Regions from separate parts of the Sphingobacterium sp. UME9 genome, predicted to be linked through region 2. Evidence: riboswitches for the same ligand, from Rfam matches in the RefSeq annotation. Region 2 holds a riboswitch; the other holds the start of a gene.

Region 1 (7,310 bases), on a different contig from region 2:
CTTCCACCTACACTGACAGCTCAGTATCATTTCCTCCCCGATGGTGCCATTAAACCTTATGTAGGTGCAGGAATAAATTATACAATATTCTATAGCGTCAACGCGGGACAAACGGTAAAAAATGTAAAATACGATAATGCTTTCGGTTTTGCGACTCAACTGGGAATTGATTTTAAGCTATCTGAAAAATATTTCGTGAATTTGGATGCGAAGTACATTCTTTTAAAAACCGATGTCAATGTTGATGCATCAAATCTTGCACCTAACTTATCCATACCGGCAAAAGTTGACATCAATCCCTTCCTGCTCGGCTTTGGTGTCGGCATGAAATTCTAATCATTTGGCTCATTCCCTATCCTATATGTATCGAGGCCTCTTCCAATATTTTAGAAGAGGCCTCATCTGGTTTTTTACCTCAAGTATAGCAGTCAATTTACCGTTTAGGCAGACCGCGTAAATTTGGTTCAGTGTGTCATCAAAATTATTCTACTCCGTACCAATTTTGATATTGCTGTCTCAAGCGCTCAACACGTGCCAATCGCTTGGTATCTTTTGCTTCCAATAAAATAGCCTTATACCGGTCTACAGAGTCCAAACCGGTCTGAATATCATTCCACTCGAAGCTCAGGTTTTTCTTATCCGTCACCAACTGATGTAGATACTCCATATTTTCAGCCACATAATCAAGGTTTCTGTCCATCATCCTGTTGGCTAGCTGAGGTTGTCCCGAACGATATAGACTGTCGATAATATCGGCATAATTGATGGCATCCGACATCGCATATACGCGATCTGGTAATTGATCGTATGCTTTTTTTGCTACTTCCCCAGCTTGTTTGACCTGACCATTGGCCAAGAGCATCCGGGCGGCTTTTCCAAATATATCACGGGCGTACATACTTGTAAAGCGAAACGAATCTGTATCTAAATACTGTGCATTTTTAACATTGCCCCAATGATACGTATGCATAATATTGTTATATAATGCTTCCATGTTAACTAGCCCGGCCTGCTCATTTCGTTTTCCTGTCGACTGATCTGTAGCAGCGACGGGCATCAATCGGGAAGTAAAGCCCTCATTGACCAGGTATTTATCCAGGCCCAATTTAATGTCACTTGGCAGCATGTTCGAAAAATATATTGGTCTGTCCCAATGGTTATTTTCAAGCACCGATAACAGGGTTAAATCCGCCCTGGTCAGATGATCATTCGGAATTTCCCATTCCATTGCAGAAACAATAGCGCCCTGAAAATAAGCCGGAACCGCTTTTTTCTTAACCACCTCCTCTTTATCAATGCGCAATTGGACCTTCTTGGAAGGGAAATAGTTTTCCATATCACCTGAATTCAGCTGAACTTTATACTCGGGATCATCCGATGTGACAAACTGCAATAATTGCTGTATATCCACCGCATTGTCAAGCCGTCTATCCACAAAAGGGATATAATCACGAACGCCTTTTTTCGTCTTTTCAGCTGGGATCGTCACGGGAAGACCTGCCGCTTGATACGTCGGCTGCTTGGCCTGTTGCATATACCAATCGCCAGTCAGATAACTTAATACCACAACCCGAACATCCGGACGTACTCCTTCCACTTCTTGCAAATACCATACAGGAAATGTATCATGATCTCCATAGGTAAATAGAATAGCATTTGGAGCACAGGATTCTAAATAATTACGTGCCATGTCCCTTGCCAGCGATTTTTCAGAACGATTATGATCATCCCAATTTTGATGGGCCAAAATAATGGGACCGCCCAATAAAGCGAAAGAAATACCTGTCGCTAACGCATACCTTGTTTGTACAAAACGGTTGAGAAACCGAACAAATGCTATTGCTCCCAGTCCGATCCAGATCGCAAACGCATAAAAAGATCCTACGTAAGCATAATCTCGTTCCCGAGGTTGCATAGGAGTTTGGTTGAGATAAACAACGATCGCTATTCCCGTAAACACAAACAGTAAGGTCAAGACCAAGGTATAAGGTTTATTATTTCGGTACAACCAGATCGCTCCGGCTATCCCCAGTAGCAGTGGAAGGAAAAAATAGGTATTCCGGCTCGGGTCATGCTCCTGCGATTTGGATATTTTATCTTGTCCTCCTAAACGCCAATTATCCAATGGTTTAATCCCCGACAACCAGTTGCCGTCACTATAGGTCCCATACCCTTGCCTGTCATTCTGTCTACCGACAAAATTCCACAAGAAATATCGGGTATACATATCGCCCAGTTGAAAATTAAAAAAGAACTTAAAATTATCCGAGAATTGTGGCTGCTGCCCCTCCTTCAAATTGAGGTAACTCCTATAATAAGCTTGATGGGCTCCATCTTGACTATATATGCGGGGAAAGAAAGTTTCCTTATCAAACGTATACTTATCGACCTGACTAAAAGGAATATACCCTGATTCATCTTTGCGATAACCGGTTTTACTCTCGACACCAACGACTTGTGAATCATAATTGGGTCCTTTGAGTAAAGGTTCCCGGATATATTGCTCCCGGCTCAGATAACCCAAAAAAGAAAACACATTGTCTGGCGCATTATTGTTTAACGAGGGATTCGCTTTTCCACGGATCAAAACCATGGTATAGGAGCTATACCCAAATAGAATAAAACAAAAGACCAGCAGCCCGGTGTGGAGTGTGTATTGCCGCTTTTTATAAGAATAATAGAGCCCATAAATGAGGAAGCTCCCCAACAGCAGACAAAAGAAGAAGATGCCTGAGCCAAAGCCCAAACCTAGCGAGTTTACAAACAAGAGGTCTACCTTAGCTGCGAGACCGACCAACCATTGAATAATTCCCCACAAAACGGCCCCCAAGATCAGCACTCCTACCAAGAAAGCTTGTATTGTGCCTTTCGCACTAACCTGTCCTGCTCTTCTGAAATAGACAACCATCGCTATAGCCGGAATTGCCAACAGATTTAATAGGTGCACTCCGATCGAAAGGCCCATAACAAAAGCAATAAAAACCAGCCAACGATCGCTACCTTCTTCATCTGCACGCACTTCCCACTTTAAAATTGCCCAAAAAACAATCGCTGTACACAATGAAGACATCGCATATACCTCAGATTCAACAGCCGAATACCAGAATGAATCACTGAAGCAGAAAGCCATTGCACCAACTAAACCCGCAGCAAAAATTTGGAAATAATTCGATAATTGAACTTTCTCTTGCCTGTTGAGTATCCTTTTGGCAATTGCTGTTATCGTCCAGAATAAAAATGTAACAGTAAGCCCACTGCAGATTGCGGATCCAATATTCATCCAATAGGCAATTTTACCTGCATTACCAAAAGCCAGGTTGGAAAATATATTCTGAATAAGAAGAAATAATGGTGCTCCCGGTTGGTGTGCCACTTCCAGCTTGTAGGCACAGGCAATAAATTCACCACAATCCCACCAGCTTACCGTCTTTTCAACGGTGGCGATATATACACATGTAGCAATTAGTCCGCAAGCAAAGCCGAGTAGAGAATTTAATCTAGTGTACTTCATAAGGTCAATTTGGTCTATTGTTAAAATCCTTTTTAGCACTTTAAGTTAAAAAGTTATCCTGACTCCAATAAGTTAATTAACACTATTTAACACAAGTATCTGACTATAAACAGGCTATTAAACCCTGAATATACAGATCGGCCTAAACCACACTATCAAAATTCTGGACATATTTTAGGCTTTCACAACGAATACTGCCATAAAAAAAGGGAGCTTATGCGCTCCCTTTTCGTATTATTTTTATGAGTTAGGCTAGTTTTTCAACAATCTTCTTTGTTGGACCGGGATTACTCATCGTATAGAAATGTAATACCGGAGCGCCAAATTTAATCAGCTCCTGACATTGTTGCACCAACCACTCCTCACCGACTTGTCTGACGTCGGCATTCGTTTTACATGCTGAAACAGCATCGCTCAGTTCCTCCGGAATATCTAAATGAAATATCCTTGGTAAGGTCACCAACTGCTTTTTCGTTGTCAGTGGTTTTAATCCTGGAATAATAGGCACATGGATTCCATTGTCTCTACATTTTGTTACAAACTCTTTGTATTTTTCAACATTAAAGAACATCTGAGTCACAATAAACTCTGCTCCCATATCGACTTTTTGTTTCAGATATTTAAAATCAGTATTGAAATTTGGCGATTCAAAATGCTTTTCGGGATATCCCGCTACTCCGATGCAAAAATCAGTCTTTTCCGATGTGATAATGTCTTCATGCAGATACTTTCCTTTATTCATATCAGTTACCTGTTCCAATAGGTCTGTTGCAAAAGCATGTCCACCATCGCTCGGTATGAAATCGGCATCGCCCTTACGTGCATCTCCCCGCAATACCAAGACGTTATCTATCCCCAGAAAGTTCAAATCGATCAGGGCATTTTCAGTTTCCTCTTTTGTAAAACCACCACATATCAAATGGGGCACCGCATCTACTTTATATTTATTCATGATTGCAGCACATATCGCCACTGTCCCAGGACGTTTACGATAGGAAACGCGTTCCAGTAATCCACTCGCATGCTCTTTATAGATATAATCTTCCCGATGGTAGGTTACGTCGATAAAAGGAGGTTTAAACTCCATCAGTTCATCCATGGTTTTAAAAATACTTTGGATGCCCTGCCCTTTTGCCGGTGGCAATAGCTCAAAAGAAAACAATGTTTTTCCTTTGGCATTCTGGATATGATCGATAATCTTCATTAAAAAACTGTTTTTAGTTTGGTTGGCTTACATCGAAACGCACAAGTCGAGGAATCGTTTATCTACATGTAACTTATCTTTCCCACATGGAGTAGGGTAGAATTTAGCACCTTGAACAATACAGGTTGCTAAGGCTTCAACGGGTCTAGTCCCTCGGCCTTTCTCTATAAGCGTTGCTAATATCGTTTTAAAAAATCAAAAGACAAAAATATTTTTTCGAAAAGGCAAAAATAGCGGCAAAAAGACTTCAATAAATGCGGCTTCAGGTTTATTCCCAGTCAACAACAGGAATTTACGCTCCACCAAAAGTAAAAGACTTAAAAAAACAGATAAAATTAACGATCGAGGATCATCGACAGCGAAGAGATTGACTATGCCACAACAGGATTGGCTAAAGATTCGCTGCCAGGGAATTCCGTAGATTTTTGAGATAAAATGTGATCAATAAGAGTCCTGTAACATGGTACTCCTCTTTCGATCCAAATTTAAAACCATCAAATAAATATTGATAGGCGACTAATGCATTTTTTTCGTTGTAAAATAATTCCTTCCAAGAATCGGGAACATCTGCCCATGCCTTGAGCACAATGCCATTCTCAGCATAAATAATGGGTGATTCAACACCATCCATTCGATAATCGTGATGTGTACCAGAACTTGATATGTGTTGGAAATAAGCGATAGAATAATCTACAAAATTCAATGCCCTGGCTTTTATCTCCTTTTCACTTTCTGATTTTACAGGGGCATTTCGCCATAGATTCACTTGACTATCAAATTTGCTGGGGGTCTCCCGGATAGGGGTTTTATCTAACGCAAAGTTGATATAAAGTCTTTCGCTAGTGGGTATACGTGCTGAGCTAAACTGTGAAAAATCACCTCTCAGCTGAACAAAATCGCTTTTTACCTTAATAATATCTAATGCGAGGCTACCTTTTTTCTCATCGGTCAATTCTAATCGATCGCCATTGAATCTATACTTACCGAAGAGTAAGATATCATCGATCGCCATGACAAACTTGTCTTTATCATGGAGAGAGAGAAAGGATCGGTATATCGTAGGATCATTACCATAGGTATCTGCCTCGACATTTTGGGGTGATTCTCTTTTTACTTTATGATACTCTTCATTTGAATAGCCCAATATCATTTGGTAATTGCCTTCAGGAAAGTCCTTTTTCTTCCCAAAGAAAGCACAAGAAGACAACGAGAATATGAATAGCAGCAGTAATAACGGTTTCAAAATAAATCAATAATTATGGCCAGTAATAATATACAGACCAAGATAAGAAATTACTGCAATAGTTCGTATACGGCTATTTATTTGAATAAGCTCGGGGATATGCTTATTCTTTATAAAGATCCACCAAGCCTTCTGGCAATTCAACTTCAATGATCTCCTCTTCGCCATCGATTCCTAAGATCAAATCATCAGACAACGGGAACATCAGTTCTTTACCGTCCATATTTACCGAAGCGACAAATTGTTGTGGAAATTCCTGAACATCTGTTATTTGCCCCAATTCACCATGGTTTTCATCAATCACTAAAAAACCGATTAAATCAGTATATCTAAAATCATCTGGATCGCGCTCGGGCATCTTATCATTGGAAAGATATAGCTTTTTACGTACAAGTACTTGAGCCTTATCGATATGATCCACATCCTCAAATGTCACATACGCTGTACTATTTTTTTGAAATTTAATGGTATCAACAAAATAAGGAACAAGCTTTTTGTTCACTTCCACAAAGACAACATCGATATTCAAACTCTCGTATTCCTCGAATTCAAAAAATAGTTGTACTTCTCCTTTAAGACCTCTTGTTTTACTGATGTAACCGATGTAAAAGCTTTGATCAATAGTCATATATTTCGTATTTAGCGATTAGCTGTGAGACATGATTTGGCGAACCATTAGCCTATTGGCTGTTTCAAAAAAAGCCGGCTCAAGATTGAGTCGGCTTTCTCGAATACTTTATGAAAGAATTAACCTTCAGTTTCTTCTGATGCAGGAGCTTCAGTCTCTTCAGCAGCAGTTTCTTCCGCTACAGGAGCATTTTTAGCAGCTACAGCAGCAGCTTTTTCTTCTTTTTTCTTAGCTTCAGCCACTAAAGCAGCTTTTTTAGCTTCAGCTTTAGTTTGTGCTAAACCATCTTTTTTACCAGAGATTCTTGCATCATTAGCTTCAGTCCAAGCTGTAAATTTAGCTTCAGCAGCAGCTTCATCAAAAGCACCTTTTTTCACACCACCTTGCAAGTGTTTTTTGTAAAGAACACCTTTGTAAGAAAGGATAGCGCGAGCAGTGTCAGTTGGTTGAGCACCTTTATTCATCCAATCCAAAGCTTTTTCAAAATCCAAAACGATAGTTGCTGGATTTGTGTTTGGGTTGTAAGAACCAATACGTTCGATGAATTTACCGTCACGTGGAGCGCGAGAATCCGCTACGACTACGTGGTAAAAAGGACGTCCTTTTTTACCGTGTCTTTGCAATCTGATTTTAGTTGCCATTTTTTAATTTTATTTTATGTATTCAACATATCCCCCGAGCTTCATACTAGAGGGGATGCAAAGATAGTTATTTTTTTTTAATC
Region 2 (7,310 bases):
TATCGATAAGTTTACGGCAGAAGCAAACAACATCCCTTGGAAAAAGCGCAGGCCATATACCCAGCTGATATCGGTGATGCTGTACATCAAAAAGCAATTCAATAGCTGTAGAAGATTAAAAATAATGTAGTACTGCTTGATTGGAAAGTATAAAAAAAAGCGTCGTTCTAAAACGTAGAATCCAACAAAACCAGCATAAAACAAAATGATCAGGAACTGGACATCACTGGGTTGGGCACCGTAAAATCCAGCGGTGACATTTGTATTTGCACCTGGCAGGAAAAATAAGACCATACTCGGCATCAAGCTACTAAACAGGATAAGCTTGATCAACCACTCCGGTACCCATTCTTTAAAAATTCCTTTCACTATTTCTGCTTTTTTGATACCGACACATTCACATTCATTCCCGAAAGAAGCTGTTGCGCTCCCCTTTGCTTATCCAGCTCGATGCGCACAGGTACGCGTTGAACAATCTTCACAAAGTTGCCCGTTGCATTATCTGGCGGCAAAAGGGAGAATGCAGATCCTGTAGCCGGGGAGATGGAAATAATTTTTCCATAAAATTTTTGATCCGGATACGCGTCAGCAACCACCTCAACCCTATTGCCAAGATGCAAATAACGGAGTTGCGTTTCCTTAAAATTAGCCGTTACCCAGGTTGGGGTTTCTCTATTAACGATAAAGCCCAAAACTTCGCCAGCACTTATCATTTGACCTTTTTCAATCGTGCGTTTGCCAATCTGCCCATCGTAAGGTGCGCGAATAACGGTATAGCCGACATCAAGCCTTTTACGGCCGACAGCTGCCGTTAAACGAACACGTTCGGCATCGACCACACCTTTTTTCATATCCACATCATGCACACGTTCCTGTGAAGCCTGTAATTTATGCTTTAACGAAGCCAGCTCACTCTTATACACATCCAACGTCGCTTTTACATCCTCCAGCTGCTGTGCCGTTGCAGACTTTTCCTGAAACAAATAATTATATCGATCATATTCCAACTGTTGCTTGGTTACCCGAGCCTCCCCGGCAGCAATGGAGGTGCGTAAAGATTCATGTTCCGCCTGAAGAATTTCCTTTTGACTATGAAGAACATTGATCTCTGCAGCTTCCTTATTGACGGATGCCGCTACCTGATCAGCCTCATATTTATATTCCTTATTATCAATAAGCAACAAGGTATCACCCCGTTTAACCAATTGATGATCGTGATAATGCACAGAAACCACATATCCTCCCACCCGAGAAACAATGGGATTGATATATTGCGTTACCTGTGCATCATTTGTGTAGATATACCGCAGTCGCATCCATAATGCTTGAGCGCCCCATAACAACAAGGCCAACAAGACAATTCCAGCCAACCAGTTGGTAATTCGAGTGAGTTGTGCCTCCACAACTGTTCTTCGTGATTTAGGTTTCATTAGATAGTACCCTTCAAAAATTCGATAAAATAATAGTGTTTCTGTATCGCAATATGTGCGGTTTCAAGATCAAAAAGTGTTTTTAGGTATTGCATATCAGCATCCAAGAGATCTGTAATCAAAGCCGATGATTTAAAATACCTGTTTTTTATAATTCGTGCATTTTCCTGCGCCAACGCCTTATTGTTTTGACAGACCTCCTGCTGCTTAATAGCCAATTGATAATCCAACAAGGCCTGTAACAGCTGATTTTCCAGAATCTCCTCTTCATGATGGTGTTTTACCTCTTGTCGATCCAATGCGATCTGTGCTCCGCGCACCACGTTTTTATTGAGATAGATAGCCGAGATCGGTATGTTTAATTTGAGTCCTGTGATACTCAGATTATACCAGCTGGGATTATAGGGATACAAGAAAACCTGTGGATTGGCAAAGGTGAATGTACTGGTCAATCCCAACTCAGGAAGATAATTTGATCGTGCCTGTTTGACCGACAACTTCTTCAAAACCACTTCCTGTTCGGATTTTAGGAGGGAAAAAGCATGGCTTCGCGCTTCGGCAACAAGCGCTTCATAGCTGGGGTTTTCCACTTGAAACTGCTCGGGCAGGGGCACAATCTCCGCTGTAATGCCGCCAATAAGCTGCAGCTTCTGATTTGCAGCCTGAATATCATGACCGATCTGCACGAGCAACAGTTCCCGCTTCGAAAGCTCCAACGAAATACGCAAGACGTCACTGTGTAATACCACGCCCGCCTTATACAGATGCTCAATCTCTTTGAGCTGTACCCGTTGATCAGCAATATCCTGTTCAATTAAAGATCGGTTACTATACGACAGTTCCAAATCCAAAAAAAGATTGCAAACCTCCAATTTCGTCTGCGCTGCGGCATTCTTCCAATCGATTCTGGCCAGCTCATTTTCCAATTTTTTGGACTCAATTTTCATTAGGTCCCGATGCCCATTGTAGAGGTTCAGATAAAAATCCAGGCCGCTATCGTACAAGTAATGAATGATATCATGCTGGGAAGGTTTATTTAAAAGACCCTGGTCATACACAGGCATATTACTTGCATAACTAGCAGAAGCTCTGGCGGAAATCTTAGGGAGCAACTCCATGCGTTGCTGCTGTACTGCCACCTCAGTTTCTTTGAGCTGCAAATAGGACTGCTCAATGTATTTACTGTTCTGTAGCGCTTTGTTGATCATGTCTTTCAGGGACATGCGCAAAGAATCGAGGGCGAAGGTGTCCGAAATAGCGAATACTAACAATCCCATGGTTAGTATGCCTTTTGCCCAATAGGGAGGAAAAAAGTTCACGTGTGCTATGTAATTTTTTTGCGTTGCAAACTTAGACACTTATTGGAACTTGGATTTCTTCACAAACGCCAATATGTTATGAAAAAAAGACATTTTTTCATCAATTCAAACAAAAAGACCAATATCTGCCAAGAAGCCCTTACAATATCCTTTTTTACAGCACATAAAAAAGGCCTTTCAAATCATGATTTGAAAGGCCTTTCTCGACGGTATAATAATAGATTATCCGTATAAGGAATCTTCTATTGCATTCCACAACTGTATTCTTTTTTGTAGCGCAATTTTACTGATCTCTTTCATTTCTGTCCATTTAACCTCATCGTCCTTCCCGAGATCTGTGATCATCTGCATCGCCAAAGGCCCGTGCTCATCGCCATCAAGGTCAATATGACGTTGAAAATAATAGATAAAGCTGTCCAGATTGGCTGTAGGGAAGTTTGTTTTAATTTCTTCCAAAATAGAGGTAAACATTCCCGGGATAAGATCTTCGCGTCCAAATGTAAATGCAGCAGCAATTTTATGCACCTCGCCCTCAGCAATCACTTCGAATGTAAAATTCAAAAAGTCTTTGATCCGCTTGTCCAATGTGGTCGTTGCAATGACATCGAATATGTTGTTCGATTTTTTTGCGTGAGCAATAAATTTGTTGACCAGATGAAGGTCGGCACCCATGGCATCCATGGCGTCCAGATACATCTCAAAATGGCTCAAACGGCGGCCATCAATATATTCATCCGACTCCTCAGCCAATACAATTTCGTTGATTAGATAGCGTGTTGATGGATGCTCACTCGCAAACCAAGGTAAAGTCGTACAGGTCAATTTAATCTGTAAAGCTTTTAGTAAAGACATAAAATCCCATACAGCGTACACATGCCCTTCTGTAAAAGAACGTAGATTCTTGATCGTTTTGATCTTACGATACAAAGGGTGTTGCAATAATACCTCGCGTTCGGCAGCAATGTATTCGTTAATTTCCGCAATTCTATTCATGGCGCAAAAGTATTGTCTTATCTCTGTTTTTAAAAGTATTTTCGATGAGATTACAGTAACATGATAAATTTTTCGTCCAGCTATCCGCTTCATAACCAAATCACAGCCAACAACGCGCCTCGCTTTTGACCGCCCTATTCCTGTTGCTAACGTTCATTTACCCTTAAAAACAAAAATATTTTTTATTATAAAAAATAATCTACTATATTTGTAGAGTATTCAGAATTGCATGATGCAATACCAACCGAGTGCAGGCACCGCGGTGGTAAATTAATACGGGTTTCGACCAAAATAAACGTCGCTGAACGATTATTTTCCCAACAAGATCTGGATACAGTTTATGGTTTAATCCTTTAAATTTTTAAATTGTATGGCTACTACAACAAATCTTTACCAACACTTACTGGAAAAATTCAGTTATTACTCAACAGATGAACTGATACAGCTCAACAATGACACCATCTTGGGACAAGGCTGGGGTTCAGCCAAGGCAACCTTTAGAACAGCTTTGATCAGTACGTTCTCCAAAAGAGGACTGGATCTTTCCAACATCATTTCCAAGGAAGACGGTTTTACCTCGGTGAAGCATGTCCCTGTACGCTTGGAACAGAATGTCCTGATTCCTTTACAATAATCGTTATCGGCAAAAAAAGCGCGCATCGAAAGGACTTCGTGCGCGCTGCTGTGGTTGGTTTAGGAAATTGCCGATTTAAAAGAAGGCGATAATCTTATTATTTATAGTTTGGATTCTGAATTAACACACCTGCGCTTTTCTCAATTTCTGTTTGTGGTAATGGCCAGCGGTAAAATTTGTCTTCAAAATGATAGGGCACTTTACTGTCTTTGACCGCATTGAGTACTTCGCCTGCGATATGCCAACGAATCAGGTCGTAATGCCGTAGTCCTTCGAAAGCAAGTTCAACCCTTCTTTCGTGGCGGATACGGTCGCGCATTTTTTCCTTGGTATAACCGGCAGGGAACCCGGGCATCTGAACGCGGCTCCTCAGGGTATTCATGGCATCGTAAACCGATGGGTCTGGTCCGGCGATTTCATTTTGTGCTTCGGCATACATCAATAACACCTCCCCAAACCGCAGTACAACCGCATCCTGTTGGCTCAATGTTGAAAAGCCAAAAGGTAAGTTGGCCGGATCCAAAAATTTCAACACCCCATAACCTGTAGGCCGCGGATTGGACGGTGTATGGATCTTACCGCCGCCAAAGTCAGGATGATCCACGAAAATTGTTTTGCTCAAGCGCGGATCCCTATCTTTGAAGGGATTGGCTCGGTCAGTCAAGGGTGATTCACCATAAGGCAGACCATCTTTGCATTCATAGGTATCCACCAGGTTTTGTAAAGGTGAAGCAGCGATCCAATCGCCTAAATACATGTCCCAGGGGGCTGTATTATTCGGTGCCAGAAAATTGACCGAAAAGATAATCTCGGTATTGTTCTTCTGTGTTGCATCGCGAAAGACATTTTCAAAAGCCGTACTCAGAGTATACTCTTTCATGACATCGGTGCATAAGTCTTTTACCTCTTTCAAGATTGCTAAATCGGGCAGCCCTTTGTCGCCATAAGCCGCAAACAGTAAAACCCGTGCTTTCAAGGCTTTTGCTGAACTTGCGGTCGCATGCCCCCCATTATTGAAATACGGCTTAGCCGCTAAGTTGGCGATCCCAAAATCCAGATCGGCCCGAATCTGTTTTAGGATATTCTCTGCAGTTTCCTTTGGCTGACGCTGATTCTCCAGACTGAGGGAAGTCAGCACAAGCGGCACCTCACCATAAATACTGTACAATTGGAAGTAAACAAAAGCACGGATAAAGCGGGCTTCGGCTTCCATGTTCTTCTTCTCCCCATCGTTCATATCGGAGCCGTTATAGCTCTGAAGCTTCTCGATCAGGCGATTGGCACGTCCTATTCCCACATAAGCATCGTTATAAATTCCGGTTTCATACCCCCCTGTGGTCGGATTTAAATTCCCACCTACGATTTCATTGACGCTACCTGAGTTGAACTGATTGTAGCCATTGTCGGTCAGACAGTCCCGGAAAGGCATCCCATAGGAGAAAGCCTCACTCTGCAACGAGGCATATACCCCCGCCAAGGCATTATCAAAATCCGATTTTTTGCTAAAATAGTTGTCCGAAGCGATCTGATCCAAAGGATTGAGGTCCAAGGCACTGTTACAGGAACCCAAAAATAGTCCGGATAGCATCAACGCTGTTATAAATTTCTTTTTCATAGCACTTAAAAGTTAACTTGTACACCAAATGAATAAATCTTGTTTTGTGGATACTGCACCAGATCACCATTTCCATAGCGTTCAGGGTCCAAGCCCTTAAATTTGGTCGCAGTAAGGAGGTTATCACCCGAAAAATAAACCCTTAGGCGGTCAATTTTATATTTTTTCAACAGCCCTTCAGGTAAAGTGTATCCGAACACAAGATTTTTCAACCTGAAGTATGAAGCATCCTGTATAAAATAGCTGGAAGCACGGCTGAATTTCTCTGGAGCACTCCAACCCCAATAAATACGGGGCATCGTTGTCGAAGGGTTTTCAGGTGTCCAACGGTCTAACCAATCTTTTGTCGGCGGGCTACCCTGTACAAATGGCGTTACGCCCCAGCCCGAAACATAGGATTTGACGCCATATACTCCTTGTAAAAGAGCCGAAAAGTCAAAGCCCTTAAAACTTGCACTTAGATTAAAACTATAGTTCAGTTTTGGATCTACACCGGAAATAATTGTTCTGTCGTTCGCATCTATTTTTCCGTCCCCATTGACATCCCGATACTTAAGATCTCCTGGTAGTGTATTATCATTAAACTGCTTAGGCGCGCCCGCTACTTCGGCATCGGATTGAAATATGCCGATGACTTCGTAGGTGTAAAAGCTGTCCATCGCATAGCCATTTTTTTTGATCGTATAGCCGCCGATTTCAGGCTCGCCAAATTTGACCAGCTTGTTTTTGAAACGATCGAGGTTTGCACCGAGCTGATAGCGTAAACCTTCCAATGCTCCCGTAGTAATCTGATTACGATAAGTAATTCCCAACTCAACACCTTTATTCTCGACAATTCCATCATTTACGTAAGGTGCTCCCAAACCAACGATTGCAGTAATCTGTGACTGCCTTAGAATATCAGTCGTCCTCTTTTTATACCAGTCAAAGGTGATATCTAAATTTTTAAACAGACTCAGGTCCAATCCCACATCGGTCATCGTTGTTGTTTCCCATTTAATAATCGGGTTGTTTAACCCTTGTTGAGCGACACCTGAATTTAGCGTACTATTATCAAAAGAATAATTTCCGGTAAGTCCCAATACGGGTTGATACGGATAGTTGCCGGTATTCTGATTTCCGAGTTGGCCCCAAGATCCACGGATCTTCAAATTATCCAGCCAACCGGAAGCGAATTCCTTAACAAAAGATTCTTCCGATACACGCCAGCCTGCAGAGAAAGAAGGAAACGCTGCCCAACGGTTTTTACCGTAAAACTTGGAACTACCATCGTAGCGCATATTGGCTTCCAAGAGGTATTTCCCCTGATAATCATAGTT

The links. Region 2 has a riboswitch for S-adenosylmethionine ahead of A9970_RS21305 (5-oxoprolinase). Riboswitches for the same ligand answer to the same signal wherever they lie in the genome.
Region 1: linked by a shared signal. The riboswitch ahead of A9970_RS10370 (methylenetetrahydrofolate reductase) and the one ahead of A9970_RS21305 (5-oxoprolinase) in region 2 are both predicted to bind S-adenosylmethionine.

Annotation. Positions count from the first base shown of each region.
Region 1 is NZ_LZZP01000005.1:433,631-440,940, forward strand. It holds gene A9970_RS10360 (OmpW family protein) at 1-336, shown strand, start outside; gene A9970_RS10365 (DUF2723 domain-containing protein) at 482-3,511, opposite strand; gene A9970_RS10370 (methylenetetrahydrofolate reductase) at 3,759-4,715, opposite strand; SAM riboswitch class I at 4,786-4,888, opposite strand; gene A9970_RS10375 (hypothetical protein) at 5,107-5,958, opposite strand; gene rimM (ribosome maturation factor RimM) at 6,062-6,586, opposite strand; gene A9970_RS10385 (30S ribosomal protein S16) at 6,706-7,227, opposite strand.
Region 2 is NZ_LZZP01000013.1:521,434-528,743, reverse strand. It holds gene A9970_RS21325 (beta-carotene 15,15'-monooxygenase) at 1-369, opposite strand, end outside; gene A9970_RS21320 (HlyD family secretion protein) at 369-1,430, opposite strand; gene A9970_RS21315 (TolC family protein) at 1,430-2,707, opposite strand; gene A9970_RS21310 (DUF3050 domain-containing protein) at 2,972-3,742, opposite strand; SAM-I-IV-variant riboswitch at 3,953-4,046, shown strand; gene A9970_RS21305 (5-oxoprolinase) at 4,113-4,376, shown strand; gene A9970_RS21300 (RagB/SusD family nutrient uptake outer membrane protein) at 4,474-5,991, opposite strand; gene A9970_RS21295 (TonB-dependent receptor) at 5,997-7,310, opposite strand, start outside.